One region of the Aminobacter sp. Piv2-1 genome, then DNA from elsewhere that is predicted to be linked to it. Evidence: predicted binding sites of a transcription regulator. Region 1 holds the regulator's gene; the other holds the start of a gene.
The links. The regulator LexA, encoded in region 1, represses DNA repair genes until DNA is damaged. The targets are predictions, from matches to a motif close to TGTTCNNNNTGTGTTCNG.

Region 1 (15,484 bases):
AGGTAGCGCGCGCCGGTATCGACCACGATCTGGCCGCGCTCGTAGCCCGAGAACGCCACTTCCTGCGGCTCGAAATCGGACTTCACCTTGAACTTCTTGTTCTTGTCGCGCTCGGCGAGCACCGAGTCCAGTGCGCGAGTCTGCGGCAGCATCGAAGGCTGCTGCACGGCACCGCCGAACAGCCCGGCAAACAGGCCGGTCTGCTTCGGCGCCGCAGCGCTTTCACTGCGCAGCTCGCCGCTGTTGCCGGCCGATACGACTTCCATGGCGTCGGGCGCGAGCGGCGCAACCGGCTGCGAGACGTCCAGCGGCTTCAGATCGCGCTTGGGCGTGGGCGCGGCGGCCGGAGCAGCCGAGGCGACCTGCCCGCTGGCCTTCTCCGCCTTCTTCAGGCGGGCGAGCTCGCGCGCCTGCTCTGCCTTCTGCTTGGCGGCTTCGCGCATGGCCATCTTCTTGGCCTCGAGCATCTTCAGCCGGGCCGTTTCCTTGTCGGCCTTGATCTTGGCTTCCAGCTCGCGGATGCGCGCCAGATCGGCGTCCGTGGGCTTCTTCTTTTTCGTGAGCGCCTTCAATTCCGACGCGTCGCTCTTCGCCGCGATTGCCACGACGTCGCCCGCAACCTGTGGCTGCGGCGGCGCAACCGTGCCGGCCGGCGTGGCGGCGATGGCGGCCGAACCCATGAGGGTGGCGCATAGACCTGCTAAAAGGATGCGGCGGAGCTGCATGGCGAAGAATCCCGAACGTTCAGCGCGAAAAGAAATGCGCGGCAACGCGCGGTGCCCCCAAGGCCCCGTCCATTCGCCGCGGTTCAGCTATAATCGAATAGCCGGAGCCGTCTCAAGGGAGACCGCTCCGGCTACACAAGGGAAATTCGAAGATTTTGCAGCATTTGCCGCAACTGTGTTCAAACAACAACAGGTTGCGGCGTTGCCGGTTGATTACTGGTTCGGAACCTGGGGCGTGGCAGGCGCGGGCGCGGTGCCGGACGCAGGCTGCTCGGTGGTCCCGGACGCCGCAGGCGCTGTCGCCGGAGCCGCAGGCTCGGTCGTCGTGGCAGGAGCCGTCGTACCCGCCGCCGGGGCTGAGCCGCCGAGCTGATCGAGAACGCCCTTGCCGCCGGTCGTGCTGCCGCCCTGGGTGGCCGGAGCCCGGTCCAGGATGTCGATGGGCTTCTCGCCATAGCGGGCGATGATCGACAGCGTCAGTGAAGTGACGAAGAAGAGCGTGGCCAGGATCGCGGTCGCGCGCGTCAGCGCGTTGGCGGCGCCACGCGCGGTCATGAAGCCCGAACCGCCGCCGATGCCGAGGCCACCGCCCTCCGAACGCTGCAGGAGCACCACGCCGACGAGCGCGAGCACGATCATCAGGTGGATGACGATGAGGATGGTTTCCATTGGGCGTCCTGGGATCTTTCCTGGCGGGATTTCGCCGGCACGCACTCGCGCCAGGCATTCCGGAGGCGGCTCATTACAATGCTTTCACGGCTTTTCCAAGCCCGCCGCCCGAATATGGGGCGACACCCCGGCATTGCAACCGCCGCCGCCTGAAATTCAGAGCTTGCGGTAGGCCTCGGCGATGCCGAGGAAATCGGCCGCCTTGAGGCTGGCCCCGCCGACGAGCGCGCCATCGACATTGGCAACAGCCAGCAACTCGGCGGCATTGGACGGCTTGACCGACCCGCCATAGAGAATGCGCATCTTGGCAGCCGGCGCTCCCAGGAGCTCCGTCAGGCGGGCGCGGATATGGGCATGCGCCTGGGCCACGTCCTCGGCGGTAGGCGTGAGCCCCGTGCCGATCGCCCAGACCGGCTCATAGGCGATCACCGAATTGGCCGGCGTCGCCGTGGTGGGGACCGAGCCGGCGACCTGCCTGGACAGCACCGAAAGCGTCGCCCCGGCCTCGCGCTCCTCGCGCGTCTCGCCGATGCATATGACGGCGACCAGCCCCGCCCGCCAGGCAGCCTCGGCCTTGGTCAGAACGACAGCGTCGCTTTCGCCATGGTCGGTCCGGCGCTCGGAATGCCCGACGATGACGTGGCTCGCGCCCGCGTCCTTCAGCATCTCCGCCGAGATGTCGCCGGTATGCGCGCCGCTTTCCTTGGCGTGGCAATCCTGGCCGCCGGCCTTGACCGGGGTGCGGTGAAGAATTTCGGCGGCCCGCGACAAAAGCGTCGCCGGCACGCAGATCAGCGCTTCCGTATCGGCGTCGAGACCACCCATGAAGCCGTTGGCGATGCCTCGCAACTCGTTGAGAGATGCGCTCGTCCCGTTCATCTTCCAGTTACCGGCGACGAGTGGGCGAATTCCTGGCGTCATGTGCTCTTCCTTCGGAAACGATCTTCGTTCGGGCCCCCTCACTACCAAAAACAAGCCACAAAGCAATCGACACTGGCGCTGAAGGGCGCTATTGCGCTTCGTTCATATCAAGCGTCGCAGACGCCCGAAGACCGGAACGGAAAATGCTCGACACGCTTAGAAATGCTGCCGGAACCTGGGTAGCAAAACTTTTGCTGCTGTTGCTCGTGGTGAGCTTCGCGATCTGGGGTATTTCCGGCTCTCTCCGCGGTGGCTTCGGCAGCGACAAGATCGTCACCGCCGGCAAGACCAGCGTTTCCGGCGTCGAGTACCGCCTCGCCTACGATCGCCAGATCAGCGTGCTTTCGCAGCAGTTCGGCCAGCGGCTGACCCGCGACCAGGCACGGGCTTTCGGCATCGACAACCAGGTCCTCGCCCAGCTGGTGGCCGGCGCGGTGCTGGACGAACAGGCCCGCAAGCTGGGCCTCGGCCTTTCCAAGGACAGCCTGGCGCAGCTGACCTGGCAGGATCCGGCCTTCCAGGGCCCGGACGGCCAGTTCAACCGCCAGGCCTTCGACTTCATCCTCAGGCAGATCGGCATGCGTCCCGAGGACTACCTCAAGAACCGCGCCCAGGTGGCCGTGCGCCAGCAGATCGTGGAAGCGGTTTCCGACGGCCTGAAGGCGCCCGACACGCTGCTGCGCGCGGTGGCGCTCTACCGTGGCGAAGACCGCACGATCGACTATCTGGCGTTGCCCAAGTCGCTGGTCGAGCCGATCGCAGCACCCGCCGACGACGTGCTCAAGGCATGGTTCGAGGAAAACAAGAAGACCTATGCCGCACCCGAGTATCGCAAGCTGAAATATGCAAAGCTGGAGCCGGAGGACATCGTCGACCTCGGTTCGGTGACGGACGATCAGATCCGCAAAGATTACGACCAGAACAAGACCCAGTTCACGACGCCCGAGACGCGCAAGATCGAACAGCTGGTGTTCCCGAACGCCGAAGCCGCCAAGGCGGCGTCCGACGCGATCAAGGGTGGCGCGAGCTTCGACAAGATCGTAGCCGACCAGGGCAAGACCTCGCACGACGTGCTTCTCGGCAACGTGACGAAGGACAAGGTCGGCGACAAGGCCGTTGCCGACGCCGCCTTCGCCATGCAGGCCAACCAGGTCAGCGACGTCGTCCAGGGCAATTTCGGCCCGGTGATCGTGCGCGTCAGCGAGGTCACGCCCGCGGCGACGAAGGCGTTCGACGAGGTGAAGGACCAGATCCGCAAGGACCTGGCGCTGGCGGAAGCCAACCGCATCCTGCTCGACGTACACGACTCCTATGAGGATGCGCGCGCGGGCGGCGAGTCGCTGCAGGCGGCGGCCGAGAAGCTGAAGCTGAAGGTCGTCACCGTCGACGCCATCGACCGCGCCGGGCAGCAGCCCGACGGCAGCGTGGTCAACACCCTGCCCGACTCGCGCAACCTGATCGAGGCTGCCTTCGAGGCCGAGGCCGGCATCGAGAACCAGCCGCTCAACATCGGCACCAACGGCTTTGTCTTCTACGAGGTGGAAGGTATCACTCCGGCGCGCGACCGCACGCTCGACGAGGTTCGCGAAAAGGTCGTGGCCGACTGGACCGCGGCCGAGGCGAAAAAACGCCTCAACGAAAAAGCGGGCGAACTGGAGAAGCGGCTCAAGGACGGCACCGCGCTCGACGTCATCGCCGCCGAACTCAAGCTCGAGAAGCAGACCAAGCGCGGCCTCAAGCGCGACACCGACGACGCCGACTTCGGCCGCGACGGCGCGGCCGCCATGTTCGCGATGGGCCAGGGCGGAACCGGCGTGATCCCCTCGCCGACCGGCGACGCCCAGATCCTGTTCAAGGTGGCCGAAGTGTTCGAGCCGGCCGGCGCCGACGCCGCCTCGGTGCCGGAGGACGTGCAGAAGACCTTCGCCTCGGAGATGTCGGACGACCTGCTCGACCAGCTCGTGGCGCAGCTGCAGCGCGAATATGCGGTCACCGTCGACCAGAACGCGATCACCCGCGCGCTTGCGGTGGGAACGCCATGAGCACGCTGAAGCCATACATCGCCAAGGTTGCGACGGGAACGCCGCTGACCTTCGAGGAAGCCCGCGAAGCCTTCGACATCATCATGTCGGGCGAAGCGACACCCGGCCAGATCGGCGGCTTCCTGATGGCGCTGCGCGTGCGTGGCGAAACCGTAAGCGAGATATCGGGCGCGCTCGCCACGATGCGCGACAAGATGCTGCGCGTCGAGGCGCCGGCCAATGCCGTCGATATCGTCGGCACGGGCGGCGACGGCTCGCACAGCGTCAACATCTCGACTGCCTCGGCCTTCGTCATTGCCGGCGCCGGCGTGCCGGTCGCCAAGCACGGCAATCGTGGCCTGTCGTCGCTGACGGGCGCCGCCGACGTGCTGACCGCGCTCGGCGTCAATATCGAGCTGGCCCCCGACGCAATTAGTCGTTGCATCCATCAGGCCGGCATCGGCTTCATGTTCGCGCCGGCGCATCACCCTGCCATGAAGCATGTGGGCGCGACGCGCGTCGAACTCGGCACCCGCACGATCTTCAACCTGCTCGGTCCTCTTTCCAACCCGGCCGGCGTCAACCGGCAGCTGTTCGGCGTGTTCTCGCCCGAATGGGTCGAGCCCGTCGCGGAGACATTGAAGGAACTCGGCGCCGAGTGCGCCTGGGTCGTGCACGGCGACGGCTACGACGAGATCACGACCACCGGCGAGACGAAGGTTTCAGCTCTGTCGGGCGGCAAGATCAGCAATTTCACGCTTACACCCGAAGGGGTCGGCCTCGCGCGCCACAGCCGCGAAGCTTTGCGCGGCGGCGATTCGGCCTACAATGCGGCTGCCCTGCGCGCCGTGCTCGAGGGCACCCCGGGCGCTTATCGTGACACCGTGCTGATGAACGCCGGCGCGGGCCTCGTGGTCGCAGGCAAGGTTGCCGAGATCGGCGACGGCATCAAGCTTGCCGCCGATGCGATCGACAGTGGACGCGCGCGCGCCGTCCTCGAGCGCCTCGTTGCGGTGTCGAACGGGTAGCGGCATGGCAGACATCCTGCGCAAGATCGAGGCCTACAAGCGCGACGAGATCGCCGCCGCCAAGGCGCTCACGCCGCTTGCGGACCTGAAGGCACGGGCGCACGACGTGGCCCCGCCCAGGGGGTTCCTCGCAGCGCTCGAAGCACAGCGCAGCCAAGGCCGCTTCGGGCTGATCGCCGAGATCAAGAAGGCGAGCCCGTCGAAAGGCCTGATCCGCGCCGATTTCGATCCGCCGGCGCTCGCCCGCGCCTATGCCGAAGGCGGGGCGGCCTGCCTTTCGGTGCTGACGGACACGCCGTCGTTCCAGGGCGCGCCGGAGTTCCTGACCGCCGCCCGCGACGCGTGCACCCTGCCCGCCTTGCGCAAGGACTTCATGTTCGAGCCCTACCAGGTGCATGAAGCCCGCGCCTGGGGTGCGGACGCCATCCTCATCATCATGGCGAGCCTGACGGACGACGACGCCAGGCGGCTCGAGGACACGGCCTTCGAGCTCGGCATGGACGCGCTGATCGAGGTCCACGACGAAGCCGAGACGGAGCGGGCCATGAAGCTCGCCTCGCGCCTGCTCGGCATCAACAACCGCAACCTGCGCAGCTTCGAGGTGAGCCTGGAGACGTCCGAGCGCCTGGCGCCGATGGTCCCGGCGGACCGCCTGCTCGTCGGCGAGAGCGGTATCTTCACCCACCAGGATTGCCTGAGGCTTGAAAAATCGGGCATCGGCAGCTTCCTCGTCGGCGAGAGCCTGATGCGCCAGGCCGACGTGGCCGCGGCCACGCGGGCGCTGCTCGAAGGCAGCCCGGTCGCGGCGAGCGCCTGACATGGCCGCCCTCACCCACATCGGCGCCACCGGCGAGGCCAACATGGTCGACGTCGGCGACAAGGCCGAGACGACCCGCACCGCGATCGCCGAGGGCACCGTGACGATGCGCCCCGAGACGCTGGCGCTGATCCTGTCCGGCAACGCCAAGAAGGGCGACGTTCTGGGCACGGCGCGCATCGCCGGCATCATGGCCGCCAAGCGCACGCACGAGCTGGTACCCCTCTGCCATCCGATCCTCTTGACCAAGGTGTCGGTCGAGATCGAGCCGGACGAATCGCTGCCCGGCCTCAGGGTGACCGCGCTGGCGCGCGTCACCGGCAAGACCGGCGTCGAGATGGAGGCGCTGACCGCTGCCTCCGTCGCCTGCCTGACCATCTACGACATGGCCAAGGCCGCCGACCGCGGCATGGTGATCTCCGGCATCCGCCTGGTCGAGAAGACCGGCGGCAAGTCGGGCGACTACAGGGCTGTCGACTAGATGGCGCTGCTGCCGGTCGCCGACGCGCTTGAACGGCTGCTCGAAGGCGCGGCCACGGCGGGCACGGAACGCGTCGGCCTCGACGAAGCTTTCGGACGTGTCCTTGGCGCGCCGCTCCACGCCCTGCGCACCCAGCCGCCCTTCGATGCCTCGGCGATGGACGGCTATGCGGTGATCGCGCAGGACATCGCCGACCTGCCCGCCCGGCTTGCGCTGATCGGCGAGGCGGCTGCCGGGCGGCAGTTCGCCGGAAAGATCGCGCGCGGCCAGGCCGTGCGCATCTTCACCGGCGCGCCTGTGCCGGCCGGAGCGGACACGGTGGTCATCCAGGAAAACGTGCGCGATCTCGGCAACGGCGAGGTCGAGGTGTTCGAGCCGACCGCGCCCGGCCGCAACATCCGTACCAAGGGCCTCGACTTCAACGAAGGCGATCTCATCCTCGATGCCGGGCGCCTGATCGACCCGGCAGCGCTGTCGCTCGCGGCCGCCGCCAACCATCCGACGCTCGACGTGCAACGCGCGCCGCTGGTCGCGATCATCGCCACCGGCGACGAATTGCTGCCGCCGGGAAGCACGCCCGGCCCCGACCAGATCATCTCTTCCAATGCCTACGGCGTGGCGGCCATTGCCCGCTCGGTCGGCGCCCGCGTCCTCGATCTCGGCATAGCGCCCGACAAGACCGAATCGATCTCCGCACTCGTCCGGGAGGCGCTCGACGCCGCAGCCGACGTGATCGTCACCCTCGGCGGCGCCTCGGTCGGCGACCACGACCTGGTGCACGGCGTGCTGACCGACCTCGGCATGAAGCTCGACTTCTGGAAGATCGCCATGCGCCCGGGCAAGCCGCTGATGTTCGGACGGCTCGGCGAGACTCGCTGCGTCGGCCTTCCCGGCAATCCGGTGGCGAGCCTCATCTGCTCGCACCTCTTCCTGAAGCCGCTCCTGGCAAAGCTTGCCGGACGGGTCTACGCACCCGACATCCGCGAGGCCGTGCTCGGTGCGCCCATGAAGGCAAACGACCTGCGCCAGGACTATGTGCGCGGCATGGTGAGCGAGACCGACGCCGGCCTGGTCGCCATGCCCTTCGGGGTCCAGGACTCGTCGATGCTGCGAACCCTGGCCGAAGCCAATTGCGTCATCATCCGCGAGCCCTTCGCACCAGCTGCCGAATCTGGCACTGGCTGCCGGGTGCTCATGCTGCGCTGACCGCCCTCGGCACCTTCACCAAAATTTAATCGGTTGCGGAACACAACTGGAACATATAGTGTTTGTTCCGGGTTTGTTTTTCTTTCGATTCCCTTGGGGGCAGCGATGCTGACGCGCAAACAACACGAGCTTCTGCTGTTCATCCATGAGCGGCTGAAGGAGGCGGGCATCCCCCCGTCCTTCGACGAGATGAAGGAGGCGCTGGACCTCGCTTCCAAGTCGGGCATCCATCGCCTGATCACCGCGCTCGAGGAGCGCGGCTTCATCCGGCGTCTGCCCAACAGGGCACGCGCGCTGGAAGTCATCCGTCTGCCAGACTCGATCGCTCCGGGCCTCAACGCCGCCAGGAAGTTCTCGCCGAGTGTCATCGAAGGCAGCCTTGGGCGCAAGCCCGAGCCGTCGCGCGCGCTCTCGGCCGGCAATGACGACGACGCAGGTGCGGCGGTCGCCATCCCGGTGATGGGACGCATCGCCGCCGGCGTGCCGATCGACGCCATCCAGCACAGGACGCATTCGATCTCGGTGCCGCCGGACATGATTTCGGGCGGCGAGCACTATGCGCTCGAGGTCAAGGGCGATTCGATGATCGAGGCCGGCATCTTCGACGGCGACACTGTCATCATCCGCAATGCCAATAGCGCCAATCCGGGCGAGATCGTCGTCGCCCTGGTGGACGACGAGGAGGCGACGCTCAAGCGCTTCCGCCGCAAGGGCGCATCGATCGCGCTCGAGGCCGCCAATCCCGCCTATGAAACCCGCATCTTCGGCCCCGACCGGGTCAAGGTACAGGGCAAGCTGGTCGGGCTGATCCGGCGCTACTAGGGCAATTCAGGAAAAGCGCGAAGCGATTTTCCGCCCGGGATTGCGTGAAAGCGAGGAGATAGAGCGCTTTCGCGATGCGAGGGAAGGCGGAAACGCCCTCAACTCGCCCAGCGCTGGTTAGGAGCGATCGCCTCTCAGGGGGCAGAGCATCCGGTCAGGGTGCAGCGCGTCCGGGCTAGCTCGGCGGGCATTCCGAAGAATGCGCATTCTGCGCCTGGCTGCCTTTCTCGACCGCATTCATGCGATGCCGGGCGCTTCTGTCTGGCTGCAAAACGCTCTATGGCGCAGCCTTCTCCACTGGCGGCTTTGCACGGTCCCGGCGGAAGGGCGGCAGGCCCCGCGCCTCGCGGGAGAACGCCCGCTGCGCATGCCATGGCCGGTACGGCTCGGCTATCGCCCTCTGGATTTCGATTTGACGGACCGCCGCCTCCCCTTTTTCAGGCAAGAACGCGGCCACGCTGCCGAAACGCGCCAGGTCGCGCTTGGTGACCACGGTCGTCGCCGAATTCGCGCACGGGTCCCGCGCCGTCGCGTCGTCGATCACGATCAGGCTCGCCACGACGCATGCAGGTTTCGCCGTTGCCGCGTTGCCGGCATAGGCGATCACGGCGCCTGACGGGTGCTCGATGGTGCAAAGGCCGCCGTCGCAGATAAAGGCCCGCCGGCGGTCCGGTTTTTCTTCTCCTTGCAGGGACATGGCCGACTCTGGCGGCAGCGCGGCATCTGGCCGCGCGGCGGAGGCCTTCGCGGTCGGGGCCGCCTTGCCGCCCGCGCCAACCGGGCCGACCAGGTCCTCCGCCACAACCGCCCTCTTCCAGCTGTCGGTGATGAAGTCGCTCGGACGTGCGCGGTTGACCGCCAGCCTGCCGTCCGCTGTCGGCACGCCGACCAGCCGGCCGTCTTCGGAGATCAATATGTCTGGCGTCCTTGCCTCGCCGAGCAGCAGCAATCCACTCGCGGCGAACGGCAGGGCGGCTAACCTCAGCCGGGTGGTCGCCATGGAGGCGACGCAGAGCGCAACCGTCACGAGGATCACCGACCGGGCGGAAATCAGGCGGACGGCGTCGACCGGCGACCGCTCGGAGAACCATTGCGCCAGGGCGATCATCGCGCCCAGACCCCGCCCCATCGTGTCGAGGAACAGCCCATCCAGGCCAAGCGGCATCAGCACGCCGGCGGCAACCGCAAAAGGCATCACCAGCACCGAGACGATGGGCATCACCGCCAGGTTGGCGAAGAGGCTGAGCGGCGAGATGCGCTGGAAATGCCACGCCCCGAACACACTCGTCGCCAGCCCGGCGATCAGCGAGGTTGCCAGAAGCCCGACTGCCAGGGCCCAGAGCCTGCGCCACGTCTTTGCCGCGAGCGAACGCTGGATCGCCGGTTGCGCCTGGTCGGTCGGCCTGTCCGACCACCAGCCATAAGCGCCGACCAGTGCCGCGGTTGCCGCGAACGACATCTGGAAGCTCGGACCGACCACCTCGTGGGGAGATGCGAGAATGACGATGATGGCCGAGATCGCGAGGTTGCGCATGGTCAGGGCGGCGCGGTCGAACAGCACGGCCGTCAACATGACGGCGAGCATGATGAAGCTGCGCTGCGCCGCAACTTCGGCACCGGAAATGGAAAGATAGCCGCCGGTGGAGACCAGGGCAGCGAGGGCGGCGTATTTCTTCACCGGATGCCGGGATGCGAAGGCCGGAAAGGCCGCAAAACCGAACCGCAGGCCCAGCATGACGGTTCCGGCGACCATGGCCATGTGCAGGCCCGAAATGGAGATGATGTGATAGAGGCCCGTCCGCCGCAGCGCTTCGTTGACCTCCTCCGGAATGCCGCCACGCACGCCGACCATGAGTGCCGCGGCGATTTCGCCCTCCACGCCGCCGATCCGGTCGCGGATGCGCAGGGCAATGCGGTCGCGAAGGTTTCCGAGCCAGGCCTCGATCCCAAGGGCGAGCGCAACAGGTTGCGCGTCCGCGACCAGTTCCGGCCCCTTCATGAAGAAGCCGCTGGCGCCGATCCCGTCGAAGTAGCTTTCGAAGGAGAAGTCGTAGCTGCCGGGCCGAATCGGACCGGAGGGCGGCATCAGCCGCGCATAGCCGCTGACCAGGGATCCCGCCGCGAGACCTGCCGGCGCCCGGCGCGCCGTCAGGCGCACGCGATCCGGCGCATAGCGCAGCGTTGGCCGCGCGGTGGCAATGACGTCGATGGTCAGGCGGACGCGCCCCTTGTCGAGCCGGTCGATCTCCACCACGCGGCCCTGCAACTGCGTCGATATCTCGGCGCCGAGCATTTTCGTGCCCAGGCGGGCGGTTTCGAGCTTTGCCGCCGCCATGCCGAGCAGGCAGAAGGCCAGAGCGGCCAGCCCGTAGTGAAGCCATCTCCTGGTGCGCGCGGCCAACGCCAGCACTGCCATGACCAGGGCTGCCGACGCGATCGGCAGCAAGGCCGGCTCCTCGGCGAGGCTGAAATAGGCCAGCACCCCAACCGCCAGGAACACCGGGACGAGCAGGAACGCCACGCCGCGGTCGAGTTCGGTCTCGATTGCCGCTGCCAGTGTCCGGACCGTGAAGCGTCCATGGACGACGGCCATGGGAGTCTGCATCCACGACCGCCGATTGCCCGGCCGCGGCGCGTGATTTGTACCTGCGGACAATGGCTGAGGGTCGCGCCGACGCGCCCAGGTAAGCGGGGGCAACGCCTCGCCGCCGGCGAGCAGGACGCGCTCGGCCGTCTCCGCGACCGGTCTTTCGCCGGCTCGCCCCTCCCGCACATGGTCGCCCATCGGGCATGCCCCTTGCGCCCCTGACCTTCTATGCTACATCAACGCCACCGAAACGCCATGCGCCGCCGGTCTCCGGCCGGGCGACGCCATGCCTGCCTTGGAATTCGCCATGCCCGTCGTCACCCGCTTCGCCCCCTCGCCCACCGGCTACCTGCATATCGGCGGGGCCCGCACCGCACTTTTCAACTGGCTCTATGCCCGCCATACCGACGGCAAGATGCTGCTGCGTATCGAAGACACCGATCGCGAGCGCTCGACCGACGCGGCGACCGCGGCGATCCTCGAGGGCCTGACCTGGCTGGGACTCACCTGGGAGGGCGAGCCGATCTCGCAGTTCGAGCGCGCCCCGCGCCATCGCGAGGTGGCCGAGGAGCTCGTCCGCATGGGCAAGGCCTATTATTGCTACGCCTCGCCGGCCGAACTCGACGAGATGCGCGAGAAGGCGCGCGCCGAGGGCCGCCCGCCGCGCTATGACGGCCGCTGGCGCGACCGCGACCCGTCCGAGGCACCGGCCGGCGTGAAGCCGGTCATCCGCATCAAGGCACCGACCGAGGGTGAGACGCTGGTGCGCGACCGCGTGCAGGGCGACGTGCGCTTCCCCAACAAGGACCTCGACGATTTCATCATCCTGCGTTCGGACGGCGTGCCGACCTACATGCACGCCGTGGTCGTCGACGACCATGACATGGGCGTCACCCACATCATCCGCGGCGACGACCATTTGACCAATGCCGCGCGCCAGACGGTGATCTACGATGCCATGGGCTGGGACGTGCCCGTGATGTCGCACATACCGCTGATCCACGGCGCCGATGGCGCCAAGCTGTCGAAGCGCCACGGCGCCCTCGGCGTCGACGCCTACCGGGCCATGGGTTACCTGCCGGAAGCCCTGCTCAACTATCTCGCCCGCCTCGGCTGGAGCCATGGCGACGACGAGGTGATGAGCATCGCCGACATGATCGGCTGGTTCGAGATCGAGGACGTCAACAAGGGCGCCGCGCGCTTCGACTTCGCCAAGCTCGAGGCGCTGAACGGCATCCACATGCGCCAGATGGACGACGCCAGGCTGCTCGACATCTTCATCGCCACCCTGCCCTACCTGCCCAATGGCGCAATCGTTGCCGAGGGCCTCAACGACCGCACCAAGGCGCAACTGCTCGCCGCCATGCCCGGCCTGAAGGAGCGCGCCAAGACGCTGGTCGAGCTGGCAGACGGTGCTGCTTTCCTGTTCGCCCTGCGCCCGCTGGCCGTCGACGAGAAGGCAGCCGGTCTGCTGGCTGGTCCGGCCAAGGACATCCTCAAGGGTGCGCATGCAGCCCTTTCGACGGTGGCAGGCGCAGACTGGAACGCGGCCTCCGCCGAGGCTGCAATCCGCGAGTTCGCCGGTCGCGAAAATGTGAAATTGGGCGGGGTCGCCCAGCCGTTGCGCGCCGCCCTGACCGGCAAGAGCACCTCCCCCGGCGTGTTCGATGTACTCGCCGTTCTGGGGCGCGACGAAAGTCTGGCCCGCATTTCTGATCAAATCGATTAGGTCAGCAGTGCTTTCCTAATTTTGCATTGTAATGAGGCTTTTGCGGTGCAACATTGCGGCAACAGGCTAATTTGACAGCAGCGGGAAAGCTGGAGGGCGAGACCGAGCGTTCCGGACCTATCGGGTTGCTTGTTAAGAAGATTGCGCCGCCCAGCGGCAACTCAGCACTAAGGAGTATGCGATGACAGATTCAACCGCCAAACTGGAGTTCCGCGGCCAGACCCACGAGTTCAAGGTCCGAGGCGGGACGGTCGGGCCGGATGTCATCGACATCGCCTCGCTCTACTCCACCACCGGCGCGTTCACCTACGACCCGGGCTTCACCTCGACGGCAAGCTGCGAGTCGCAGATCACCTTCATCGACGGCGACGCCGGCGTGCTGCTGCACCGCGGCTACCCGATCGACCAGCTCGCCGAGCACGGCGACTTCCTCGAGGTCTGCTACCTGCTGCTCTACGGCGAACTGCCGACCAAGGCCCAGAAGGACGACTTCGACTATCGCGTCACGCGCCACACCATGGTGCATGAGCAGATGTCGCGCTTCTTTACCGGCTTCCGCCGCGACGCCCATCCGATGGCGGTGATGTGCGGCGTGGTCGGCGCGCTGTCGGCCTTCTACCACGACTCGACGGACATCTCCGATCCGCACCAGCGGATGGTGGCCTCGATCCGCCTGATCGCCAAGATGCCGACGATCGCGGCGATGGCCTACAAGTACCACATCGGCCAGCCCTTCATTTACCCGAAGAACGAGCTGAACTTCGCCGCCAACTTCCTGCACATGTGCTTTGCCGTGCCGTGCGAGGAGTACAAGGTCAATCCGGTGCTGGCGCGTGCCATGGACCGCATCTTCATCCTGCACGCCGACCACGAGCAGAATGCCTCGACCTCGACCGTGCGCCTCGCCGGTTCGTCGGGCGCCAATCCGTTCGCCTGCATCGCGGCCGGCATCGCCTGCCTCTGGGGTCCGGCTCACGGCGGCGCCAACGAAGCCGCGCTCAACATGCTCTCCGAGATCGGCTCGGTCGACCGCATCCCGGAATTCATCGACCGCGCCAAGGACAAGAACGACCCGTTCCGCCTCATGGGCTTCGGCCACCGCGTCTACAAGCACTACGATCCACGCGCCAAGATCATGCAGAAGACCACGCACGAGGTGCTCGGCGAACTCGGCATCAAGGACGATCCGATGCTCGACGTGGCGATGGAACTCGAGCGCATCGCGCTGACCGACGAGTACTTCATCGAGAAGAAGCTCTACCCGAACATCGACTTCTACTCGGGCATCACGCTGAAGGCGCTGGGCTTCCCCACCACCATGTTCACCGTGCTGTTCGCACTCGCCCGCACGGTCGGCTGGATCGCCCAGTGGAAGGAGATGATCGAGGATCCGCGCCAGAAGATCGGCCGCCCGCGCCAGCTCTACACCGGCGCGCCCGAGCGCGACTACGTGCCGATCGCCAAGCGCTGAGCCGGTACGACCTCAATGTGAAACGCCCGCCTTCCGGCGGGCGTTTTCATTTGCGGATATGTTTCAGGACGACCTGGGCGGCCAACTCGCCGGAGGGCCGCTCGGTCGCGAAGCGGCGCCTGATTTCGGCAAAGCCGTCCTTCTGCCACTGCCGCAGTGCACTGTCGACCAGCAGCCCCTCGAGATGCCGGGCCATCCACTGCGGCCGCACAAATTCGTTGTAGGCTTCGATGACCACCGGCCGGTCGGCGACGAGGTTGGGCAGCGAGGCGCTCCAGACCGTGATCAGGCGCTGCACCATGCGCATCACCGCATCGAGCTTGTAGCACGACATCATCGGCACGCCGGCGAGCGCCAGTTCGAGCGACACCGTGCCCGACGCTATCAGGGCCGCATCGGCCTCGCCGAAAGCCTGCCACTTCTTCTGCGCGTCGAGGATGATTTCCGGCTTGTCGGGCCACTGGCTCGTGGTCGCCGTGACGATGTCGGCGACATGCGGGACCGTGGGCAGCAAGAGGCGCAGGCGATGCCCGCGCGCCTTGAGGATGGAAACCGTTTCCCCGAACGGGCCGAGCAGCGCGCGGACCTCGCTGCGGCGCGAGCCCGGCAGCAGCAATAGGGTCTTCTCGCCGCCTTCCTCCGAGGGACCGCTGCCGCGCTCCTGCATGGCCGCCGCGATCAGCACGCCGGGATCGCTGGTCAGCCTGTGCCCCACATAGGTACCGGGTGGCCCGTCCAGCCTGGCAAGTTCCTTCGGCTCGAACGGCAGGATGCAGAGCACCTCGTCGACATGCGGCTGCATGGCCTTGGCGCGACCGGGTCGCCACGCCCAGACGCTCGGGCAGACATAGTGGACGATCGGGATCTCTGGGGCGAGCGCGCGCACCTTCCTGGCAACGCGGAGGGAGAAATCGGGGCTGTCGATCGTGATCAGGCAGTCCGGCTTCTCGGCCGCGACGAAGCGCGCGGTCTCGCCGATCCGCCGGATCAGGCGCGGCAGGTCGCGC
Region 2 (15,484 bases), on a different contig from region 1:
TGAGGAACTGGCCGGTGTAGCTGCGCGGCGCGGCGACGATGTCCTCCGGCCGGCCCGCGGCCACCAGTTCGCCGCCGCCGTCGCCGCCCTCGGGGCCGAGGTCGAGCACCCAGTCGGCGGTCTTGATGACCTCGAGGTTGTGCTCGATGACGACGACCGTGTTGCCCTGTTCGACCAGTTCGTGCAGCACCTCGAGCAGCTTGGCGACGTCGTGGAAGTGCAGGCCGGTGGTCGGCTCGTCGAGGATGTAGAGCGTCTTGCCGGTCGCCTTGCGCGACAGCTCCTTGGCGAGCTTGATGCGCTGTGCCTCGCCGCCGGACAGCGTGTTGGCCTGCTGGCCGATATGGATGTAGCCGAGGCCGACCTGGTCGAGCGTCTTGAGCTTGTCGCGCACGGCGGGCACCGCCGCGAAGAACTCGACGCCTTCCTCCACCGTCATGTCGAGCACGTCGGCGATCGACTTGCCCTTGAACAGCACTTCCAGCGTCTCGCGGTTGTAGCGCTTGCCGTGGCAGACGTCGCAGGTGACGTAGACGTCGGGCAGGAAGTGCATCTCGATCTTGATAACGCCGTCGCCCTGGCAGGCCTCGCAGCGGCCGCCCTTGACGTTGAAGGAGAAGCGGCCCGGCTGGTAGCCGCGCGCCTTGGCCTCCGGCAGGCCGGCGAACCAGTCGCGGATCGGCGTGAAGGCACCGGTGTAGGTGGCAGGATTGGAGCGCGGCGTGCGGCCGATCGGCGACTGGTCGATGTCGATGACCTTGTCGAGGAACTCCAGGCCCTCGATGCGGTCGTGCTCGGCCGGGTGCTCGCGCGAGCCCATGATGCGGCGCGACGCCGCCTTGAACAGCGTTTCGATCAGGAAGGTCGACTTGCCGCCGCCCGACACGCCGGTGACGGCGGTGAAGGTGCCTAGCGGGATTTCGGCGGAGACGTTCTTCAGATTGTTGCCGCGCGCCCCGACCACCTTGATGCGCTTGTTCTTCTTGAGCTCGCGCCGGCTCGGCGGCGTGGCGATCTCCAGTTCGCCCGACAGGTACTTGCCGGTGATCGAATTGGGGTTGGCCATGACCTGCTGCGGCGTGCCCTCGGCGATGATCTCGCCGCCGTGGATGCCGGCGGCCGGGCCGATGTCGACGACATAGTCGGCGGTCAGGATCGCGTCCTCGTCATGCTCGACGACGATGACCGTGTTGCCGATGTCGCGCAGGTGCCTGAGCGTGTCGAGCAGGCGGGAATTGTCGCGCTGGTGCAGGCCGATCGACGGCTCGTCGAGCACGTAGAGCACGCCGGTCAGGCCCGAGCCGATCTGCGAGGCGAGCCGGATGCGCTGGCTCTCGCCGCCGGACAGCGTGCCGGAGTTGCGCGACAGCGTCAGGTAGTCGAGGCCGACGTCGTTGAGAAAGCGCAGCCGCTCGCGGATCTCCTTGAGGATGCGCACCGCGATCTCGTTCTGCTTGTCGTTCAACTGCGCCGGCAGCGCCTCGAACCAGGCGTTGGCCTTGCGGATCGACTGCTCGGTGACCTCGCCGATGTGCCTGCCGCCGATCTTGACGGCCAGCGACTCGGGCTTGAGGCGGTAGCCCGAGCAGGCCGGGCAGGGAGTGGCCGACATGAAGCGCTCGATCTCTTCGCGCATCCAGGCGGATTCGGTCTCCTTCCAGCGCCGCTCGAGGTTGGGGATCACGCCCTCGAAGGTCTTGGTCGTCTTGTAGGAGCGCAGGCCGTCGTCATAGTTGAAGGTGATTTCCTTCGTGCCGGTGCCGTGCAGGATGGCGTCCTGCGCCTCCGCCGACAGCTCGCGCCAGCGGTCGCCGAGCTTGAAGCCGTAGACCTTGCCGAGCGCTTCCAGCGTCTGGGCGTAATAGGGCGAGGTCGACTTGGCCCAGGGGGCCACCGCTCCCTCGCGCAGTGAGACGTGGTCCTCGGGCACCACCAGCGCCTGGTCGATGGCGCGCTGCGAGCCCAGGCCGTCGCAGGTCGGGCAGGCGCCGAACGGGTTGTTGAACGAGAACAGCCGGGGCTCGATCTCGGGGATCGTGAAACCCGACACCGGGCAGGCGAATTTCTCCGAGAAAAGAATGCGTTCGTGGGTTTCGTTCGCGCTCTTGTTGACCGAGTCCTCGCCGGTCAGGCTGGCGTCCAGCGGCCGGTCGGCGAATTCGGCGACGGCCAGGCCCTCGGCGAGCTTGAGCGCCGTCTCCATCGAATCCGCCAGGCGCGTGGCGAGGTCGGGGCGCACGACGATGCGGTCGACCACCACGTCGATGTCGTGCTTGTATTTCTTGTCCAGCGCCGGCGCGTCGCCGATCTCGTAGAAGGCGCCGTCGATCTTGACGCGCTGGAAACCCTTCTTCTGCAGCTCGGCCAGCTCCTTCTTGTACTCGCCCTTGCGGCCCCGCACGATGGGCGCGAGGATGTAGAGGCGGGTGCCTTCGTCCAGCGCCAGCACCCGGTCGACCATCTGCGAGACGGTCTGGCTCTCGATCGGCAGGCCGGTGGCCGGCGAATAGGGCACGCCGACACGCGCGAAGAGCAGGCGCATGTAGTCGTAGATCTCGGTGACGGTCCCGACCGTCGAGCGCGGATTGCGCGAGGTCGTCTTCTGCTCGATCGAGATCGCCGGCGACAGGCCGTCGATCTGGTCGACGTCCGGCTTCTGCATCATCTCCAGGAACTGGCGGGCATAGGCCGAGAGGCTTTCGACATAGCGGCGCTGGCCCTCGGCATAGATGGTGTCGAAGGCGAGCGACGACTTGCCCGAGCCCGAAAGGCCGGTCATGACGATGAGCTTGTCGCGCGGCAGGTCGAGATCGACGTTCTTGAGATTGTGCTCGCGCGCGCCGCGAATGGAAATGTACTTATGATCGGCCATGGCCGGTCCGCCGCCTCAAATCTGGATGTCTCGGAGTGGCGGGCGAGCCCGGCCATCCCCCTATGTAGGTATTTCCGACGCCCGGTCGAGAGCGGCGCCGAGCACACCGCCAAGCGTTTAAGCGCCTTTGGCGCCGGCGGGCAAGCGAAAAGAACAAAGGCCGAACGACATCCTGACAACGGTATGGCAGGAGCGGGGCAGGGCGGAGACCCGGAAAGACGGGGTGCCGTTCACATTTTTCCCGTCTAACAATGTTGCTGTTGACGTGGCCGAATCAGCGATGCAGACTGCACTTGTCGCCCGATGCCGAGCCCGTTCAATGGCTCCTCACCATGCTACGGACGGTCTGCGAGACGCCGCAGACACGCGAGTTGAGCAGAAGGCGTACGTTTGGCGCAACCGACGTAGGAGCTAGGCATGACTCCACCGGACAGTCCCGAAAGGTTCCGCTAGAGAGACGGAGCCGCGGCAGGCGCAGGTGCCTGGCCGTTCCTGAGTGAACAGCCCCGCAGACCGTGACCTGCTGTCCCCCATACAATCAGAAACCGTAGTCGGATCGGTGGCCGTGAGCCACGAGCATCCGAGAGAGCAAAGCCGGTAAACCGCTCCCGGCAATCAAGGGTAAAACCCGACAAAAGGCCCCGTGCGCTTCAAGGAGCGGCGGGGCCATATTTTTGCGCCCCATATCTTGCGCCGATAGTCTCACGGCGCATTCTTTACGGCGGAATTTCTCGGGCGGCGGCGCTTGTCTTCCCGGCAAGGCATTCCGACCTGATCCGCCAGGCCCGACCGAGCGAGGGGAGAACCATGGCCGAACGCCAGACGCAGCTCATCGGCTTGATCGGGGGCATGAGCTGGGAATCCAGCGCGCTCTACTATCGTCTCGTCAACCAGGCGGCGCATCGGCGGCTGGGCGGGCATCACAATGCACGCTCGCTGATGTTCACGCTCGACTTCGACGAACTGAACGATCTCGCCGCCAGGGGCGACTGGGAGCGGGTCGCCGCGGTGGTTTCCATTGCCGCGCGGCATCTCGAGGCCGGCGGTGCGGCCTTCGCCATGCTGACGGCGGTGACGCCGCACTTCGTCGCCGACAAGATCGCTGCGGCCATCGGGATCCCGTTGCTGCACATCGCCGATCCGACCGGCAGGGCGCTCGAGGCCGCCGGGCACAGACGGGCAGGGCTGTTGGGCACGCGCTACACGATGGAGCTCGGCTTTCTCGGCGAAAGGCTGGAGAAGCAGTTCGGCATCGAAGCGCTGGTGCCGCCGGAGGACGAGCGGGCCGCCTTGCACCGCGTCATCATCGAGGAACTGACACTCGGCGTGGTGAAGCCGGACTCGAAGGCGCTGCTGTTGCAACTGGCCAAGGGGCTGGCGGAACGGGGGGCGGAATGCATCGTCGTCGCCTGCACCGAGTTGCCGCTGCTGCTCGCCATGGAACACTACCCGATGCCAGCCTATGACATGGTCGAGCTTCATGCCGAGGCGGCGGTCGAGCTTGCCCTCGCGCAAGACCGAACCGGTCGGCTGGAAGGCTAGCGACCCGCTGATGTTTCCCGACGGCGTGCCGCCTGCCTAATCCGCCGGTCCGGCAAACAGGATCAGGTTGCCATCGGGGTCGAGCACGATGAAGTTGCGGGCGCCCCACGGCTCTTTTCGCAGCGTCTGGTGAAATTCCACCCCTGCGGCGTGGAATTCCGCAAACAGCTCTTTGATCTCGCTTGCGGTTGCGACGGTGATCGAGGCTGAAAGCAGGTGCTCGCGCCGACGGATGTCGCCGACAAAAACCGGTTCGCAGACCAGCCGCAGGGCAATGCGCGCATGGTCGCGAACGATCTGGGCGTAGAAGGGCGGTTCGCCATAAGCGAAATCGACGGCAAAACCGAGCCTTTCGGTGAAGAACGCGCAGGACGCGGCCATGTCGGCAACGAACAGCTGCGCCGAAATCGCAGCAAGGATGGGCGGCTGCGCCGGCACGTCTCGTCGGCTCATGTCATCGGCTCCCGATTTGAGCGCCTGCCAGCCGTCGAAGCCCTGTTGCCGCGCGACCAGCTCCTGCGCGTCGCTGAGCTTGAAGTTCGCCTGCATGATCTGGCCGTCGTAGAGGCCGGCGAACCGGGGCAGGCCGGCTCTCAACTCGGCGGCGACCGGGTAGTAGCCCTGGCGATGCCAGCGGAGATATTGCTTGGCCTGCTTTTTGAGGTTTTCGAGGCTCGGCATGGGCGCAATTGCAGTTGGGTGTTTCCCAGGCGGGCATTGCCCTTTCGGCGTTCTGCCGATGCGCCCCATGAAGCACGCCAACGATGCCCTCGGCATTCGCAGCTGTCAATCTGGTGCACCAGCTTGGTGTGATGGCCAATGCGGACAATGCTGCCGGCTCTTGCCAATGGTTGTGGACTGATATAGAACAAAATAAGAACGAAAATGACTTGTGGACGGCATGTCCTTTTCCACCCGCAGGGGGCGCGGGCGGATGGCGCATTGGGCTAATGTGCGCCCTCACAATTTGGATCTGGTTTCGGACGAGCGCGGAGCGGTGTCATGGCAGGTAGCGTCAACAAGGTCATTCTGGTCGGCAATCTGGGCGCGGATCCTGAAATCCGCCGGCTCAATTCCGGCGAACCGGTCGTCAACCTGCGTATCGCCACCTCGGAAAGCTGGCGCGACAAGAATTCAGGCGAGCGCAAGGAGAAGACCGAGTGGCACCAGGTCGTCATTTTCAATGACAACCTCGCCAAGGTCGCCGAGCAGTACCTCAAGAAGGGCATGAAGGTTTACATCGAAGGCCAGCTCCAGACCCGCAAATGGGAGAAGGACGGCATCGAGCGCTACACCACCGAAATCGTGCTGCAGAAGTTCCGCGGCGAGCTGCAGATGCTCGACGCGCGCGGCCAGGGCGGCGACTCCGGCTATAGCGGTGGCGGAGGCCAGGTCGGCTATAGCGGTGGCGGAGGCCAGGTCGGCTATGGCGGCGGGCAGGGCGGTGGCTATGGCGGCGGCCGTGGCTCCGATTTCGGCCAGTCGAGCCCGACCGAGGGTTACGGCCGCGGCGGCGGTGGCGGCAGCCGCGGTGGCACGGGCGGCGGTGGCGGCGGTTCGCGCGACCTCGACGACGAGATCCCGTTCTGATCGCGACGGGTAGATTTTCGACGGACCAGGACGTTGTCGACGTCAGGTTCGTCGAGCGGCCCGCCCCGAGCCATCAGGCCTAAGCCGAAGCAGCGGCCGTCGTCGCTTGGGCTGCACCGACGCGATGTTCGGCGAGCGGCCCGCACAAGAGCCATTGGGTCTAAACCGAGGCAGCGGCCGTCGTCGCTGGGGCTGCGCCGACGTGATGTTCGTCGAGCGGCCCGCCCCGAGCCATCAGGCCTAAGCCGAAGCAGCGGCCGTCGTCGCTTGGGCTGCACCGACGCGATGTTCGCCGGACGGCCCGCCCCGAGCCATCATCAGGTCTAAACCGAGGCAGCGGCTGTCGTCGCTGGGGCTGCGCCGATGTTCGGCGAGCGGCCCGTCCGGATCCATCGGGTCCCCGGCGAGGCGGCTTTTGTGGCCGGGGCTGCGCCGATGTCAGGTTCGTCGAGCGGCCCACCCTGAGCCACTAGGTCTAGGCCGAGGTAGAGCTGTCGTGGCCGGGGCTGCCAGTCAGGTTTTGGCGGTCGAGGCCTGTCGTCCGTTCATTGGGGGGACGCCGCGAGGGCGGTAGCGCAACCCGTCCAATGCGATCGGCGGTTCTGCGGTCATGCTCGACCTTCGACATAATAGGTGCAGCCTTGCGGCCGTCATCGACGCTGCAGCCAAATCGCCAGCGCAAGCTGCTTATCCTTGCGACCTTGCAGGTTGGCCGAACGCGTAGACGCGGGGTCGTCATCCTAGGGCGAAGCAGGCGCGTGAGCGCCGTCGCGAAGACCCTGGGATCCATGCCGTGACATCTGTCTTCGCGGGTGGAAACCTTTCCCACGGGGCCGAGGATTTTTCCATCTGTGCCGGTCCTTCGTCTTGACCTGCCTGAGGGTCGTCCATTTCAAAGTCGCGATCTTTCCCACCCTCCTCTGGGCTGCCGCCGTTCGTCGTTCGAAAAGCCAAGCAATTGGCTTTTCGTCGCCTTCGGCGACCACTCCTCACCCCCCCCCACAAGGGGGGGAGATCAGCCGTCATCGGCGCGACAGCCAAATCGCCAGCAGCTGCTTATCCTTGCGACCTTGCAGGTTGGCCGAACACGTAGACGCGGGGTCGTCATCCTAGGGCGAAGCAGGCGCGTGAGCGCCGTCGCGAAGACCCTAGGATCCATGCCGTGACATCTGTCTTCGCGGGTGGAAACCTTTCCCACGGGGCCGGGGATTTTTCCATCTGTGCCGGTCCTTCGTCTTGACTTGCCTGGGGGTCGGCCTCCCTCTGGGCAGTTCCGCCGTCACGCCCGTTTCTGCCGGCTCTCAGGGCAATTCTCCTGCAACGCTGGTGGTTGGGAGGGGCGCCGATGACGGCCTAATCTCCCCCCTTGTGGGGGGTGAGGAGTGGTCGCCGAAGGCGACGAAAAGCCAATTGCTTGGCTTTTCGAACGACGAACGGCGGCAGCCCAGAGGGGGGAAGAAATGAGGCGTAGAAGGTCTGCCTCCCGCGTGCCCCGTCCCCTTGTCAGTAGCTCTGTCAGCAATGTGCGTGGAAAAACCCGTCCGCTTTTCCACCCCTCCAGAACCTCCCGTATCATTGTGCTTGCGATCTTCCACGGGACCCCGGTGCGCACCGGGCATCGGGGGGAAGCGCCGGTGCCGGGCTGGCGGGAGGTCGGTTCTCCTCGCTGGGTGATGAGCCCCCAAGCCCGGGCCTCGCGGCGGCTGGGCGGCAGAAATGCCGAGGCGACTGAGCGGGGCAAGCAGCCGGGCGGGGCGCGGACGTCGCGCCACGTTACTAGATTATCGGCAGGCTCGGCCTCGCGCCCCGCTTCCCGAACTTTTTCCCTAGCAATGGCCAGACCGGAAACGGGGCGTGGCAATGGAGGGGTGCGAAATGTTGGAATGCCGCATTCCTTCGCGCCCCATCTGTCCTGAGCCTGTCGAAGGGCCGGCCATCTCCCCCTACAAGGGGGGAGATCAGGCTGTCATCGCGGCTTTTGCCAATCGCCGACGTCGCAGGACGGGCGGAGCGGTGAAGCTGCCAATCTCCCCACCTGTGGGGGAGATGGCCGGCAGGCCAGAGGGGGGCAACGTAGGGTGAGGCGTGCGTGACTTTCCCTCCCCTTGAGGGGAGGGTCGATCCGCGCAGCGGATCGGGGTGGGGTCGCCCGAGGCAGCGCGCGACGCCCCTTCGATGGCGGAGGTGCCGAGCACAGGGAGGTGGAGGGGGTGCCCTCATACGCAAAAGCGATCGAAGACGAAGCAACTTGCGGGCCGTAATCATTGCTTCAAGCTTTAGTCATCTCCGCTGCTGCTCCTTGCGCGTCCGGGCCGGTCGCGCTAGCTGACTCGACGGAACCTGCGGGCCGGCTGCCCGCCGGATTACTTTTTTTGAGGTAGAAGGATATTTTCCCGTGAAAGCACGCATCAAATGGGTCGAGGACCGCACCTTCGTCGGCGAGTCCGGCACAGGCCACAAGCTGGTGCTGGGAACCTCTCACGGAGCCGAGGGCAGGACACCCGGGCCGAGCCCGATGGAGTTGGTGCTGATCGGCACGGGCGGCTGCTCCGCCTATGATGTCGTGCACATCCTCGAAAAGGGTCGCGAGGCGGTCGAGGACGTCGTGGTCGAGCTCGAGGCGGACCGTGCCGACACCGAGCCGAAAGTGTTCACGAAGATCCACATGCACTACATCGTCAAGGGCAGGGGGCTGTCGCACGACAAGGTCAAGCGCGCTATCGAGCTTTCGGTCGAGAAGTATTGCTCGGCGTCCGCGATGATGGCCAAGACGGCCACGATCACCCACGACTTCGAAGTGGTCGAGACCGCCGGCTGAGGGCGCAACAGCCCAGGCGCGTCGGGCGAGGGGCGGTTCCAGGGTGCGCCTTGAGTGAGGGCGGCCGCGCGCGGACACCGGCAACCCCTGGCCTTGTTGGCCGTTGACGACCCGGAAGGGATGAAACGAGCCAACAAGGAGACACAGAGGCCCGCCAAGACCTGGCGTGCCTCGTTCGTATGGCGAACCCGCCGGGTAGGGGGAAGCGCTGTGTCCCCGCCGAGATCGGACCAGACCAGGCGCGAACTGGCCCGAGTTCCCGCACTGCCGCGACCACAAGTTGCGGCTCCCGCGGTCGGCCGGGGTGCCGGCTCCGCGACCTGCGGTTTTTTGCTTGCCCGACGGAACTGCGCATCCCGGTGGAGAGTTGAAGGGGAAGCGTTCTCCGTCCCGCAGGATGCGCCCGGAGGCGCTTCATTTCCTTGGTCGATCAGGAGGCGAAAATGAAGCATCAAACGATCGAACAATTGCAAGCGCTCGCCGACATCCAAGCCGCGCCGACAATGACCAGAACGGAGCGGCTGGAACGTTGGGCCGAGCTGCTCGAACGCGATCCCGAGCGCAGGCTGGGAACGCTGTCGGGCACCGAGTATGCGCCCAGCGGCGCGCGCCAGACCATGCGCGTCGGCGGCTCGCCGATGACGGTCGCTTTCGACGACATGACCATGCGCGCCGCCGGTCTCGCCGATGACAGCTACGGCGAAGCCAAGCGGTTCTTCGAACTCTCCGACAGGCAACTGCACGACATCGTCTGCAACTGCCACTTCGGCAGCGCCGTCCGGTCCGGAAATGCCGCACGGCGCGTTCGCGCAGCCATCGGCCTGTGGCCGCGCATCAAGGCGCTCTTCGCCTGAGCCGGCCGGCCGCAGCTTCAGGGAAGCGGTCGCGCTTCCCTTGTCTTCTCTGATTGCCACGACTGGGCGCATGTTCAGCCGCGCTTTGGGCGCGGCTTTTTTTCATTCCGACGAAACAGCCGCAAATGGCGCGTAGGGGGAATGCACCTGCATCTAGGCTTAGGTCGCATAAGATAGATTATGGAACAATCGCGTTCCCGTGGACCGCCTCGAGGTGGGTACGCTACGGGAGATCGACTGCCGCCAAAGATATCGCCGGCAAGTCATGCTGACTGCCATCTCGGAGATCGCTGCGCTGCCTTCGTAGCTGCGAAGTCACGGCCTTCCTGGCGTCGCTGGCGACGTGCATGTGCGTCGATGTCGAGCCTGAAGACGTTCAGCTATGCGCCTGCGCCAAAAGCGATTTCGATCGCCATGCCGTCATAGGCCGGTTCCACGTGTGGCGGCGTCTCGGCCATCACCGCGGCGTAGTCGAGCGGCACGTGCATGTGGGTCAGCACCGCATGCGCGGGCTTCAGCCGGTCGATCCATTGCAGCGCCTCGGACAGCGACAGATGGCTGACATGCGGCTTGTGCTGCAGCGCGTCGACGACCAGCAGCTCGAGCTCGGCCATCAGAGCTGCCGTCGTTTCCGGAAAATCGCTGACATCCGAGCAATAGGCGATCGGCCCGATGCGGAAGCCGAGCGAGACGATGTCGCCATGGATCTGCGGCAGCGGCAAAAAGGTGAGGGGACCCCCCTCTCCTTCCACGACGAACGGCCTGTCGTGGCGGATCTGGTTCGGGCGTACGATCGGCGGATAAGAGCTTCCGAGCGGCGTCTCGATGCAATAGCCGAAGGCCTGTGTCAGGCGTTCGAGGGTGAAATCGTCGGCCCAGATATCGATCAGGCTGCCCCGCTCGAGCACGTAGCCGCGCAAATCGTCGATGCCATGGATGTGGTCGGCATGCGGATGGGTATAGACGACGCCGTCGATGTGCCTGACGCCGGCTGCCAGCATCTGGCCGCGGAAATCGGGCCCGGTATCGATGATGACGCGCGTGGTGCCGGCGTCCGAGATGCGCTCGACCATGGCGGCCGCGCGGGTGCGCCGGTTCCGCGGATTGGCCGGGTCGCAGGCGCCCCAGTCGCCGGTGATGCGCGGCGTGCCCGGCGAAGAGCCGCAGCCCAGGATGGTGAGGCGCAGCACGTCAGCCATGGCGTCAGGCCGGTCTCGGCATTTTAGTGAACAGGCGGAAGAAGTTGTCGGTGGTGATCGCGGCGACCTCTTCGGCGCTCACGCCGATGGTTTCGGCGAGCACGGCGGCAGTGTTTGTGACATAGGCCGGCTCGTTGCGCTTGCCGCGGTGCGGGATCGGCGCGAGATACGGCGCATCGGTCTCGACCAGCAGCCGGTCGCGCGGCACATCCCTGGCGATGTCGCGCAGGTCGGCCGAGTTCTTGAAGGTCAGGATGCCGGAAAACGACACGTAGCCGCCGAGCTCGACGCCGGCGCGGGCCAGTTCGGCGCCCGAGGAGAAGCAGTGCAGGATGAAGGGGAAGGCGCCCTTCCCCGTCTCTTCCGTCAGGATCGACGCCATGTCCTCGTCGGCCTGGCGCGCATGGATGACGAGCGGCAGCCCGGTTTCGCGGGCTGCGGCGATGTGCGTGCGCAGCCCCTTCGCCTGGGCATCGCGCGGCGCCTTGTCATAGAAATAGTCGAGGCCCGCCTCGCCGATCGCCACGACCTTCGGGTGCTGCGCCAGGCGGACAAGCTCGGCAGCAGTCACGTCGAGTTCTTCGCTGGCATTGTGCGGATGGGTTCCGACCGAGCAATAGACCTCGTCGAATTCCTCAGCGATCGCAAGGACTTGCGGGAACCGTTTCACCCGCGTCGAGATAGTGACCATACGCTCGACGCCAGCCGCCCTGGCGCGCGCGACGACGGCCGCGCGCTCCTCGGAGAAGTCGGGAAAGTCGAGATGGCAGTGACTGTCGACGAGCATGTTCCGGCAGCCTCAGCCTTCAGCCGCCGGCTCGACATAGCGCGGGAACACCGGCTGCGGCGCAGGCAGCGCGGCACCCGGAACCAGCGCATGCTTTTCGTCGACGTGGACGAAGTCGCGCTCGCTGACGTCAAGCAGGTCGAGCAGCTTGGCCGCCGAACCTGGGATGAAGGGCTGGCACATGATGCCGACGCGGCGGATCACCTCGGCGGTGGTCCACAGCACCGTTTCCATGCGTGCCGGATCGGTCTTCTTCAGGGCCCAGGGCTCCTGGCCGGCGAAGTAGCGGTTGGCCTCGGCCACCACCGCGAAGATCGCGGCGAGCGCGTGGTGGATTCCCTGCTCTGTCATCGCCTTGCGTGCCGTCGCCAGTGCCGCCGCCGCCTGGTCGAGGATCGCCTTGTCGGCTTCGGCGAGCGTGCCGCGCTCAGGCACCACGCCGCCGCAGTTCTTGGCGATCATCGACAGCGAACGCTGCGCCAGATTGCCGAGGTCGTTGGCGAGGTCGGCGTTGGTGCGGTTGACGATCGCCTCGTGGCTGTAGCTGCCGTCCTGGCCGAACGGCACCTCGCGCAGGAAGAAATAGCGCACCTGGTCGAGGCCGTAGTGCTCGACCATGGTGAACGGGTCGATGACGTTGCCGAGCGACTTCGACATCTTCTCGCCGCGGTTGAACAGGAAGCCGTGGCCGAAGACGCGCTTCGGCAGCTCGATGCCGGCCGACATAAGGAAAGCAGGCCAGTAGACGGCGTGGAAGCGCACGATGTCCTTGCCGATGATGTGCACGTTGGCCGGCCAGAAGCCCCACTTGTCGGCCCCCGCGTCGGGATAGCCGGCGGCGGTGATGTAGTTGGTCAGCGCGTCGACCCAGACATACATGACGTGCTTCTCGTCGCCCGGCACCGGCACGCCCCAGTCGAAGGTGGTGCGCGAGATCGACAGGTCCTTGAGTCCGGAGCGGACGAAACTCATCACCTCGTTGCGGCGCTCGTTGGGGCCGATGAAGTCGGGCTGGCTCTCGTAGAGCTGAAGCAGCTTGTCCTGGTAGGCCGACAGGCGGAAGAAGTAGCTCTCCTCCTCGACCCACTCCACCGGCGTGCCCTGCGGGCCGTAGCGGATGTTGTCGGGGCGGAGTTCGGTCTCCTCCTCGCCGTAATAGGCCTCGTCGCGCACCGAATACCAGCCGGCATAGCTGCTCTTGTAGATGTCGCCCCTGTCGGCCATCGCCTTCCAGATGGCCTGCGAGGCAGCGTAGTGGCGCTCTTCGGTGGTGCGGATGAAGTCATCGTTAGACGCATTCAGAAGCGTCGCCATCTTCTTGAATTCGCGGGAATTTCTATCCGCAAGCTCGCGCGCGGAGATACCTTCCCGATTGGCCGTCTGCAGCATCTTGATGCCGTGCTCGTCGGTGCCGGTGAGGAAGAAAACGTCCTTGCCGTCATGGCGCTGGAAGCGTGCCAGCGCGTCGGTGGCGATCAGCTCGTAGGCGTGGCCGATGTGCGGCTTGCCGTTGGGATAGGAGATCGCGGTGGTGATGTAGAATTTTTCGCGGGACATGGGAGGCCGTCGTCAATGTCTGAATGAAACGTGTCGCGGGTCAGATAACGCATCGGGCGGCCGATTGCCACCCGGCTCGGCCGGGCGTCACATTCGCATCGCGGCATTCAGGCGGTCGATCATGGCCAGGACGTGCTGCTTCTTGTCGAGGTTGTAGGTCTCGGTCTCGGATATCGCGTTCTGCGCCTCGTGCCAAGCGTCGGACAGTGCCTTGGCGCGCGACAGATCGGAGTTGCGCGCGGCTTCCGAAGCCGTGTCGGCCAGCAGGTCGAGGGCCCTACGGTTGAAGATGTCGAACTGGATCGAACTGTCCCGGCCCGCCACGGCGTCGGCGAGCTTGTGCGCGGCGGCGATGCCGGCGCGGCCGTTGCCGACGACGCGGTCGAGCGCCTCGGCGATCTCCAGCCCGCCATACTGGGTGAGCAGGATGGCGGCCCTGACGCTGCCCGCGGCCCGTGCCACGAGTGCGGCCCGCGCCTCCGGCTCTTCCGGCGCCGATTGTCCCGCCGCGTCGAGCGCCGCAAGCAGGCTTTTGTCATCGAGCGGCGTCAGCCGGACCGTCTGGCACCGCGAGCGGATGGTGGGCAGCAGGCTGCCGGGTGCATGCACGATGAGGATGAACAGGGTGCGCGCCGGCGGCTCCTCAAGGTTCTTGAGCAAGGCATTGGCGGCATTGGTGTTCATGTCGTCGGCCGGGTCGACGATGACGACCCGGTAGCTGCCGTCGTGCGAGGTCATCGACAGGAAGCGCGAGACCTTGCGGATCTCGTCGACGGTGACCACGGACTTGAAGCCCTTGGTCTTGTCGTTCTGCGGGCGCGTGAGATGCAGGACGCCGGGATGCGCGCCGGAGGCGACCTGGCGGAACAGGGCCGACTGCGGATTGGGGGCTGCGAACGCCTCCGGGGCGGTCCTGTGGTCCGGATTGGTCAGCAGATAGTGCGCCAGATGGAAGGCGAGCGTCGCCTTGCCGATGCCGACGGGACCGGCAAGGATCAGCGCATGCGGCAGCTTGCCGGCGCGATAGGCCGCGGCCAGCATGGAAGCCGCCTGTTCGTGGCCGAACAGATGCGGGTTCTCGGACGGCTCCGGCACTTCGTCGAGCGTGTCGTGCTGTTCGGGGGCAAGGCGTTCGAGCATCAGGCGTCCGCCCTCGCCCGGCTGCCGCTCGCGGCGTGCGCCTCGAGGGCGGCAAAGACCGCTTCCGTGACCGCATGCTCCACCGTCTCCGGCGGCTGCGCCGCGTCGATCACCCGGCAGCGCTCGGGCTCGCTCGCAGCGATGGCGAGATAGGCGTCGCGACGGCGGCGGTGGACGTCGACCGTCTCCTTCTCGAAGCGGTCGGCCACGTCCTGGCCACGCCGGGCAGTGGCACGCCTGAGCCCCTCCTCCGGGTCGAGGTCGAGGATCAGCGTCATGTCGGGCATCATGCCGTTGATGGCGACGCGCTCGACGGTTGCCATGAAGTCGGGGTCGAGATTGCCCGTGACGCCCTGGTAGACGCGCGAGGAATCGATGAAGCGGTCGCAGAGCACGATGGCGCCGCGCTCCACCGCCGGGCGGATGACCTGCTCGACATGGTCGGAGCGGGCCGCGGCGAAGAGCAGCGCCTCCATCTTCGGGCCGAACGGCTCGGCAGCGCCCGAAAGGAGCACGTGGCGGACCGCCTCGGCGCCGGGTGAACCGCCCGGCTCGCGCGTGACGACGATGTCGTAGCGCTTGTCGCGCAGCCTGGCGGCGAGGCGTTCGATCTGGGTCGACTTGCCCGCCCCTTCCCCGCCTTCGAATGTGATGAAGAAGCCGCGCGCCACTTCGATGCCCTTCTTGTCTGTCGCATGCCCGCCGCGCCCCGCACGCATGCGCGAGCGCCGTAGGAAACATGTAGGTGCCGTTGCTCTACAGTCGAGACCGGCAAAGGTCCATCGGCCTATCGCATCCAGCCGATGGCGAGTTCCTTGACGGCATCGAGCGCGCGGCTCTGCAGCGAGCCGACGCCGACCGTTTCGGCGGCGAAGAGCGGCGTTTCCTGGCTCAGCGTGTCGCCGATCCACACCTTGAGCGAACCGATCGGGGTGCCCTTCTCGACCGGCGCCGACACCGGCCCGTTGTAGACGACGCGCGCGACTAGGCGCTCGCGGCTGGCGGTCGGCAGGAAGATCGAGATGGGCTTCTGCGCGACCAGCCGCACGTGCGACTTGGTGCCGCCGAACACCTGCGCGTCGCCCACCGTCTCGTCGGCGGCGAAGATCTCGGTCTTCTCGAAGG

Region 2: the regulator LexA is predicted to act here: its motif matches at 3,022-3,039, upstream of uvrA (excinuclease ABC subunit UvrA).

What each region holds. Positions count from the first base shown of each region.
Region 1 is NZ_JARKMU010000016.1:43,379-58,862, reverse strand. Features, by position in the region: gene AmiPiv_RS23445 (L,D-transpeptidase) at 1-680, opposite strand, end outside; gene secG (preprotein translocase subunit SecG) at 939-1,394, opposite strand; gene tpiA (triose-phosphate isomerase) at 1,551-2,315, opposite strand; gene AmiPiv_RS23430 (peptidyl-prolyl cis-trans isomerase) at 2,459-4,357, shown strand; gene trpD (anthranilate phosphoribosyltransferase) at 4,354-5,364, shown strand; gene trpC (indole-3-glycerol phosphate synthase TrpC) at 5,369-6,181, shown strand; gene moaC (cyclic pyranopterin monophosphate synthase MoaC) at 6,183-6,662, shown strand; gene AmiPiv_RS23410 (molybdopterin molybdotransferase MoeA) at 6,663-7,868, shown strand; gene lexA (transcriptional repressor LexA) at 7,974-8,690, shown strand; gene AmiPiv_RS23400 (ComEC/Rec2 family competence protein) at 8,968-11,295, opposite strand; gene gltX (glutamate--tRNA ligase) at 11,585-13,006, shown strand; gene gltA (citrate synthase) at 13,188-14,477, shown strand; gene lpxB (lipid-A-disaccharide synthase) at 14,524-15,484, opposite strand, start outside.
Region 2 is NZ_JARKMU010000011.1:174,571-190,054, reverse strand. Features, by position in the region: gene uvrA (excinuclease ABC subunit UvrA) at 1-2,872, opposite strand, end outside; gene AmiPiv_RS20020 (aspartate/glutamate racemase family protein) at 3,680-4,414, shown strand; gene AmiPiv_RS20015 (VOC family protein) at 4,451-5,095, opposite strand; gene ssb (single-stranded DNA-binding protein) at 5,417-6,004, shown strand; gene AmiPiv_RS20005 (OsmC family protein) at 8,400-8,822, shown strand; gene AmiPiv_RS20000 (hypothetical protein) at 9,266-9,676, shown strand; gene AmiPiv_RS19995 (MBL fold metallo-hydrolase) at 10,057-10,875, opposite strand; gene AmiPiv_RS19990 (TatD family hydrolase) at 10,880-11,662, opposite strand; gene metG (methionine--tRNA ligase) at 11,675-13,219, opposite strand; gene AmiPiv_RS19980 (DNA polymerase III subunit delta') at 13,307-14,362, opposite strand; gene tmk (dTMP kinase) at 14,359-15,030, opposite strand; gene AmiPiv_RS19970 (D-alanyl-D-alanine carboxypeptidase family protein) at 15,147-15,484, opposite strand, start outside.